DNA from 2 places in the Cupriavidus sp. CuC1 genome. Region 2 is predicted to be linked to the other one. Evidence: predicted binding sites of a transcription regulator. Region 2 holds the regulator's gene; the other holds the start of a gene.

Region 1 (4,418 bases), on a different contig from region 2:
CCGCACCGCATGGCGCCCGTCGGCCACCGGCGAGATCACCACCATCCAGACGCTGGTCTTCTCCGCAGTGCTGGGCGGGGCAGGGATGTGGCTGCTGCACGTCTACACCAACGACCTGACCATGTGGCTGACCGTGGCCACCTTCGTCGGCTACGCTGTGGTGTACACCATCCTGCTCAAGCCGGCCACGCCGCAGAACATCGTCATCGGCGGCCTGTCCGGCGCCATGCCGCCGGCGCTCGGCTGGGCGGCGGTCGCGGGCGACCTGCCGGCGGAAGCCTGGTTCCTGGTGCTGATCATCTTTACGTGGACGCCGCCGCACTTCTGGGCCCTGGCCCTGTATCGCCGCGCCGACTACGCCAAATCCGGCCTGCCGATGCTGCCGGTGACGCACGGCGAGCGCTTCACGCTGCTGCACATCCTGCTGTACACGCTGATCATGATCGCGGCCACGCTGCTGCCTTTTGTGTACGGCATGTGCGGCTATATCTACCTGGCGGCCGCGCTGGTCCTGGGGGGCGGTTTCCTGGCCTACTCGTGGAAGATGTATCGCAACTACTCGGACGCGCTGGCGCAACGCACCTTCCGCTTCTCGATCCTGTATCTCTCGCTGTTGTTCGCCGCGCTGCTGGTCGATCACTACTTCAAGTTCCTGCCGCAGGCCTGAGCGGGCCGGGCAGGCTTGCGGCATCTTGTCGCGGCCTGCGCGCGTGGCGGCCCCGATCGGCGATACTGCGTGTCATCTGTTAATGTGACCTTGTCGCGTCCAGCCGCCTGCCGGGCGGTCCGGCCCGTCAACACCACCCGAACTCGCATGCCAAACCGCTTCCCTTCAGCCTTTCTCCCCACCTTCGCGACTTTCCGCCGGTTTTGCCTGCTGGCCCTGTGCTCGCTGCTGCTGGCGGCATGTGGTCAGCAGAAGGCTTCCTTCAAGAACGTCGATATCACCGGCGGCAGTGAGTTCGGCAAGGACTTCGTCCTCACCGACCACAACGGCAAGGTGCGCTCCATTGGCGACTTCAAGGGCAAGGCGGTAGTGATGTTCTTTGGCTATACGCATTGCCCGGACGTGTGCCCGACCACCATGGCCGAGCTCAAGGCGGTGATGGAGCAACTGGGTCCGGACGCCGACAAGGTGCAGGTACTGTTCGTCACGGTGGATCCGGAGCGCGATACGCAGGCTCTGCTGGCGCAGTATGTGCCGGCTTTCGATCCGCGCTTCCTGGGCATGCGCCCGGCCGACGATGCCGCGCTGCAGAAGGTTGCCAAGGACTTCAAGGTGTTCTACGCCAAGGTGCCGGGCACTTCGCCGAACAACTACACCATGGATCACTCGGCGGGCAGCTATGTGTTCGACCCGAGCGGCAAGCTGCGGCTGTTTATCCGCCACGGCCAGGGGCCGGAGCCGATCGTGCACGACCTCAAGCAGCTGCTGTCCTGAGGCGAGCCGCCGGCGCGAAACCGGCGGGAAAAATAAAACAGGGCCGGTCGCGAGACCGGCCCTGTTTATTTCTGGCGCGCTTGAGCTTGAGCTTCAGCCTTAGGCAAAGGCCTGCAGCGCACCCTTCATCTTCTTCATCGCCGCGGTTTCGATCTGGCGGATGCGTTCGGCGGAAACGCCGAATTCGTCAGCCAGTTCATGCAGCGTGGAGCCGCCCGAGCCGTCGTCGTTGACCTGCAGCCAGCGCGCCTCGATGATGCGGCGGCTACGGTCGTCGAGCTTGGACAGCGCTTCTTCCAGGCCTTGCACCTGCAGGCGGTCGTGGCGCTGGGCCTCGATCACGCGGGTCGGCTCGTTGTGGTTGTCGGCCAGGTAGGCGATGGGCGCGAAGTCTTCTTCGCCATCGTCGATCTGCCCTTCGAGCGCCAGGTCGCCGCCCGACAGGCGGGTTTCCATCTCCATCACTTCTTCCGGCTTGACGTTCAGCTCGCGCGCAACCGCGTCGATCTGTTCCGGCGTGAAGGTATGGGCGCCCTGCTTGTGGCTGCGCAGGTTGAAAAACAGCTTGCGCTGGGCCTTGGTGGTAGCCACCTTGACCATGCGCCAGTTCTTCAGCACGTATTCGTGGATCTCGGCCTTGATCCAATGCATGGCGTACGACACCAGCCGCACGCCCTGGTCCGGGTCGAAGCGCTTCACGGCCTTCATCAGGCCGATATTGCCTTCCTGGATCAGGTCTGCGTGGGGCAGGCCATAGCCGAGGTACTGGCGGGCGATGGACACCACCAGGCGCAGGTGCGACAGCACCATGCGGCGCGCCGCATCGACGGAGTCGTGCTCGCGCAACTCGCGCGCGAGCCGCTGCTCTTCCTCGGGGGTAAGCAGGGGAATACGGTGGACAGCCTGGATATAGCTGTCGATATTTCCCAGCGTTCCGGGAAAGGTCAGCGCAAACGTCCCTGCGCCCTGCGGCACCGTAGGCAGACGGTTGGTCATTTGGGTTTGGTCAGCAGATAAGACCGCGTTCACTCGATTGCTCCTTTCGCATTCCGGCGGGTGGGTTGCCCGCGTGCGCGGACCTTTTGGGGGTCTCGCACTGCATTGCAACACATATTAGCACTCAAGCCGGGTGACTGCTAAGTTCGAGTGACAATAGGGTTGATAGTTCCTGGTAATCGAATATTGCTTCTGCATAGTGTTTTAAACCGACATCTTGCGTGATGTGGCGAGGGATGTGGCGAGGCCACTATCTCACGCGGGTGCGCCAACGATCGGACAATGATTAGAGGGCTGCTACTCCTGCCGGTTCTGTCGCCAGATGAGATGCTGTGTTTCGCTAGCAGCTACACTCTTTTCATTTATCTCAGTGGTGCTGCGCGCCAGCATCGACCAAACCGGGGAACATTCATGTCTGCTATCGAACACTTGCTCAAGCCGCATACCCGAGACCTCGGCGACTTTGCCGTGAGCCGCCTGCTGCCCGCCGCGGCAACCCAGACTGTCGGCCCATTCATCTTCTTCGACCACATGGGCCCGGTGGCCATGCCGCCGGGAGAGGGGGCGGATGTCCGCCCGCATCCGCATATCGGCCTGGCCACGGTCACCTACCTGTTCGAGGGCGAGATGCTTCACCACGACAGCCTGGGCAGCAAGCAGGTCATCAGGCCGGGCGACGTGAACTGGATGACGGCGGGCAGGGGCATCGCGCACTCGGAGCGCTCGCCCCAGGCCGCCCGCGATGCCGGGCCACGCCTGCACGGCATCCAGACCTGGGTGGCGCTGCCCAAGGAGCACGAGAACGTCGAGCCGTCCTTCCATCACCATCCGGCGGCGACGCTGCCCAAGCTGGAGCGCCCTGGCGTACGCATGACGGTGATTGCGGGCGATGCGTTTGGCGCCGAGGCGCCGGTGAAGGTGTTTAGCCGCACGCTCTATGTAGCCATTGAGCTCGAGGCGGGCGCCAGCCTGGAGATTCCGGCGGAGCATGCCGAGCGCGGCGTCTACCCGGTGGACGGCACCATCGCGCTGGACGGCGAGGTGCTGCCGGAGCGGCACCTGGCGGTGCTGGTGCCGGGCCAGCCGGTGACGTTGACGGCGCAGGTGGCGTCGCGCGTGATGTTGCTCGGCGGGGACCCGACCGACGGCCATCGCTTTATCTTCTGGAATTTCGTTGCCAGCACCAAGGAGGCGATCGAAGCGGCCTCCCAGCGCTGGGAGGATGACCAGTTCCCGCGAGTGCCGGGGGAAGACGACCGCATCCCCCTGCCCCAGCGCAAGCGCTGACCAGAGGCGCCCGCGCAGCCGGCCCGGCTCAGACCGGGCTGGCCCAGGCTACCCGCGTGCCTTGCTGCAGGCAGTCGCGGATGGCGTCGATCTGCGTGGCGATCGGGGCGGGCACGGGCAGCTTGCCGTCCAGCACGAGGCGGATCCAGGCCGCGGTCTGGTCCACGTCGCTGCCGGGCGGCAACTCCGGCACTTCCACGATGGAGCCGGAAGTCGGGTCGACCAAAGTACGCTGATGCCCGTCGTGCAGCCAGTCGATGCGGCTGTTGCGCCGGGCGTCCGCCACCACCTCGCCTTCGGTGCCGCGCGCCAGCAGCACATTGGCGGGCTCGCGCGAGAAATAGTCGGTCAGGGTTTCGCGGTACTCGGGGTGGGTGTAGCTATACAGCCGCAGCGCCTCGGCCGGGGAGTGCGCGCCCACCGGCTGCAGCATCTTGACCACCGTATGCGCGGAGTTGCGCAAGCCGATCTGCATGCGCTTGTCCAGCATCCGGGCCAGCGCCGGCGACAGCACGTCGATCGGCAGCACGGCCAGCGGGCCGGGCTGGGCGTCCTTGCTGCGCAGCTGGGATTCGGCCTGCGCCACGGAGCCGCAAGGCGCGATGCCCAGCGCCTCGAACAGCGAGATGCTGGTGACGCGCCCGTTGAACTGGCGGGAGCCGTGCACCAGCACAGGTATGCCCTCGCGCGCCAG
Region 2 (4,418 bases):
TGGGCCGGTTCGGTGCGGACCGGGGCGGATTAGAGCCGGTTGTCTTCGCTCGGGTACTCGTGCCAGTGCAGCTTCTTGCGCAGCGTGGCGTAATAGTTGTAGCCGATCGGGTGCAGCAGGTTGACGGTCTTGGCCGAGCGCCGCACCACGATGCGGTCGCCCGGCAGCAGCGAGGTCAGCGACTGCATGTCGAAGTTCACGCTGGCGTCGCGCGCCGTGGCGACCTCGATCGACACCTCGGCATCGTGCGGCAGGACGATCGGGCGGTTGGACAGCGCATGCGGGGCAATCGGCACCAACACCAGCCCCGACAAGGTAGGGTGCAGGATCGGGCCGCCTGCCGACAGCGCATAGGCGGTCGAGCCGGTCGGCGTGGAGACGATCAGGCCGTCGGAGCGCTGGTTGTACATGAAGTGGCCGTCCACCGACACCGCCAGCTCGACCATGCCGGAAATGCCGGAACGGTTGACCACGACGTCGTTGAAGGCCAGCGCGGAGAAGATCACGCCATCGTCGCGCACCACCTGGGACTCCAGCAGCATGCGGGTCTCGGACTCGTAGCGGCCCGCCAGCATGTCCGGGAGCACCGAGTGCACATCCTCCAACGGGATGTCGGTCATGAAGCCGAGGCGCCCATGGTTCACGCCGATCAGCGGCACCGGGTAGCCGGCCAGCTGGCGCGCCAGGCCCAGCAGGGTGCCGTCGCCGCCGAGCACCACCGCCACATCGGCATGCTTGCCGATTTCGTTGGGCGCCAGCGCCGGATAGTCGGTCAGCCCGGTGGCCAGGGCGGTTTCGCGCTCGAACACCACATCCTGGCCGTTCCTGAGGATACAGGCGGCCAGCTCTTCCAGCGGGCCCTCGATGCCGGCAGTGGCGTACCTGCCGATCAGGGCGACGGTGCGAAATGGGGCGCGCGCGGCGCCGGGCTTGGGGAGCGAAGACATGCCGGGATTAGACCATACCGCCGTGACCATTGTCAGCAGGAGGGCGCTCGCCGCCGGGCCGGATCGCGGATGAGCCGCCCGAATGGTGAAAACTTGCGTAAAATCAGGAACATCATGGATGAACGTGCGAAAACGCTTCTCAAAACCCTCATCGAGCGCTACATCGCCGAGGGGCTGCCCGTGGGCTCTCGAACCTTGTCGAAGTACTCGGGGCTCGACCTGTCTCCGGCGACCATCCGCAATGTGATGTCCGACCTGGAGGAAATGGGGTTCATTACCAGCCCGCATACCTCGGCCGGGCGTATCCCCACGCCGCGTGGCTATCGGCTGTTCGTCGATACCATGCTGACCGCCCAGCCGCTGGACGGCGCGCTCAACCTGGCCGAGCTGACCGGCAAGATCCGGGGCCAGCTGCAGGGCCAGCAGCTTGGGCCGCAACGGATGATCACCTCGGCGGCGCACACCTTGTCCAACCTGTCGCAATTCGCCGGCGTGGTGATGACGCCACGGCGCGCCCAGGCGTTCCGCCAGGTCGAATTCATGCGGCTGTCGGACAAGCGCATCCTGCTGATCATCGTCACCCCCGAGGGCGACGTGCAGAACCGCATCATCCAGACCGAGCTGCCGTACACCCCGTCCCAGCTGGTCGAAGCCGCCAATTTCATCAACTCGCACTTTGCCGGCATGAGTTTCGACAACGTGCGCAACCACCTGCGCGGCGAGCTGCAGGCGCTGCGCATGGATATGTCGCAGCTGATGCAGGCGGCGGTGGAGGCGGGCAGCAGCGCCATGGCCGAGGGGGACGACGATCACGTCTTCATTTCGGGCGAGCGCAAGCTGCTGGAGGTGGAGGACCTGTCCTCCAGCATGGAAAAGCTGCGCCGCCTGTTCGACGTGTTCGAGCACAAGACCGGCCTGCTCAAGCTGCTCGATGTCTCCAGCCACGCCCAGGGCGTGCAGATCTTCATCGGCGGCGAGAGCAAGCTGGTGCCGCTGGAAGACATGGCGGTCATTACCGCGCCCTACGAAGTCGACGGCCAGATCGTCGGCACGCTCGGGGTGATCGGGCCGACCCGCATGGCCTACGAACGGGTCATTCCGATCGTCGACATCACCGCGCGCCTGTTGTCCAGCGCGCTCAGCCAGAACTAGTGTTGGCCTGGCCCGGTCTCACAGACTGCCTGTTCCCCAGATCCTGTAAGCTCGGCGAGCCCTGGCTGGCGCGCGCCTTGTGCCCGCGCCGCCCCGCCACACCGGAAATTACATGACGTTTACTCCCGAACCGGCCTACCAGCATGGCCAGGCGCCGCGCACGGCCATCCTGTTGATCAACCTTGGCACGCCGGATGCGCCAACGCCGAAGGCGGTCGGAAGCTACCTCAAGCAGTTCCTGTCCGACCCGCGTGTGGTGGAGATCCCGCGCGCAGCCTGGCTGCCGCTGCTGTACGGCATCATCGTGCCGCTGCGCTCGCGCGCCTCGGCGATAAAGTACAAGTCGATCTGGCTGCGCGAGGCCCATATGACGGGTTCCCCGCTGCTGGTGCACACCGAGCGCCAGGCACACGCCCTGCAGCTGCTGCTGAACCAGCAAGGCCATGAGGTGACCGTGGCGTGCGCCATGCGCTACGGCAATCCGTCGATCGGCTCGGTGCTGGAAGCGTTGCGCCGCCAGGGGACAGAGCGCATCCTGCTGCTGCCGCTGTACCCGCAGTACTCCGGCACCACCACGGCGACGGGCTTCGACGAGGTGTTCCGGGTACTCAAGCAGTGGCGAAACCAGCCGGAGCTGCGGCTGGTCAAGCATTTCCACGACCATCCGGCGTACATTGCCGCCTTGCACCAGCAGGTGGGGGCATACTGGGCGCAGCATGGCACGCCGGATTTCGCGCGGGGCGACAAGCTGATCCTGTCGTTCCACGGCGTGCCGCGCCGCACGCTGGAACTCGGCGATCCCTATCATTGCGAGTGCCTCAAGACCGGGCGCCTGCTGGGCGAGGCACTGGGCCTGCAGCCTGGGCAGTACCAGGTCACTTTCCAGTCGCGCTTTGGCAAGGCGGAGTGGCTGCAGCCCTATACCGCGCCCACCTTGCAGGAACTTGGCAAGGTCGGCACCGGGCGGGTCGACGTGTTTTGTCCGGGCTTTCCGGCCGATTGCCTTGAGACACTGGAGGAGATCGCGATGGAAGGGCGCTCCGAGTTCCAAGTGGCAGGCGGCAAGGTGTTCCACTACATTCCTTGCCTCAACGATTCGGAAAGCTGGATTGCCGGGCTGGCGGAGATCGGCTTGCAGCACTTGCAGGGCTGGCCGCTGCGGCTGCCGCATCCGCATGAGCTGGAGGCCCGCCGCACGCAAGCGCAGACGCGCGGCGCCGCGGCATGAGCGTGGCGCTGCTCAACGCATGGAGGTGACGACATGAGTGTATCTTTCGAGGCCGATGCCCGCCTGCGCATCGATAAATGGCTATGGTGCGCGCGCTTCTTCAAGACCCGCTCGCTGGCCGCCGAGGCGGTGGAGCGTGGCAAGGTGCAGGTCAACGGCCAGGCGTGCAAGAATTCGCGCGAGGTGAAGCCGGGCGACACCGTCGTCCTGGAGGCGCACCAGCAACGCTGGGAAATCGTGGTGAAAGGGATTGCGGGGCTGCGCGGCCCGGCTGCGGTAGCCCAGACGCTCTATGCGGAAACCGAGGCCAGCGAGGCGCGCCGGCGGCAGGATGCCGAGAATCGGCGCCTTAACGTGGAGCCTGCATCGAAGCTGCAGGGGCGCCCGACCAAGCGTGACCGTCGGCAGATCGACGGGGTCAGAGGGTGAGGCGGACGGCCGCACGTGCAGTCGCCCGCAATCACCCGGCTGGGTCAGCGAACGTAGGGAACGATGTAATGCTTGAATACAGCCTTGCCGCTGCCGTATTCGGTGTCTCGTGGCGTGAAGGCGCCGGAGAGGCAGATGAAGGCTGTCATCACCGATAATGCGGCGAGAAGGAAGACCGTCAGAACAGGCAGCTTATGCATGGCTAACCTTTCGAGAGTGGCCCCACTTGAGTTGCATCTTCGACCCCGTTATTTTTGTCATTTTTATACGGTTTCATCTTAGGGTGTGCGCTGTTGCAAAGCAATATGACCCCTATTTCCGCGCACCCCCATTTGTAACCTTGTGTTTCAGTGCACCGTCGCTGTGCGCTCTTGAAAATTGAGGGCCTGCCACCAACTGCAGGCTACATTTGCCGATTGACCACCCGGCGGCCTGCGCCAGGCAGGCCGCGTCTTTGTTTTGATACGGATCGACATGGAAGAACAGAAGCAGACGCCATCCACCACGCCGCCGCTCACGCCAGCCAGCGAGGAGCTGAACACCGCCCCGGCCGGCCAGGCCGAGAACGCCGCCGCGGCGGACGTGGCGGCCCAGTTGGCCGCGCTTGAAGCCAAGGCCAAGGAGAACTACGACATGTTCCTGCGGGCTACCGCGGAGGGCGA

Evidence for each region. Region 2 encodes HrcA, which represses chaperone genes, less so after heat shock. Its sites were predicted from a motif close to TTAGCACTCNNNNNNNNNGAGTGCTAA; they were not measured.
Region 1: a site for HrcA is predicted at 2,555-2,581, ahead of rpoH (RNA polymerase sigma factor RpoH). Genes of this name have one in related genera too.

Annotation. Positions count from the first base shown of each region.
Region 1 covers NZ_JBIUHC010000002.1:132,104-136,521, forward strand. The annotation lists gene cyoE (heme o synthase) at 1-667, shown strand, start outside; gene ACGLHR_RS01430 (SCO family protein) at 815-1,441, shown strand; gene rpoH (RNA polymerase sigma factor RpoH) at 1,541-2,437, opposite strand; gene ACGLHR_RS01440 (pirin family protein) at 2,849-3,724, shown strand; gene ybiB (DNA-binding protein YbiB) at 3,753-4,418, opposite strand, start outside.
Region 2 covers NZ_JBIUHC010000058.1:32,689-37,106, reverse strand. The annotation lists gene ACGLHR_RS24025 (NAD kinase) at 30-947, opposite strand; gene hrcA (heat-inducible transcriptional repressor HrcA) at 1,062-2,099, shown strand; gene hemH (ferrochelatase) at 2,212-3,327, shown strand; gene ACGLHR_RS24010 (RNA-binding S4 domain-containing protein) at 3,361-3,756, shown strand; gene ACGLHR_RS24005 (hypothetical protein) at 3,801-3,956, opposite strand; gene grpE (nucleotide exchange factor GrpE) at 4,231-4,418, shown strand, end outside.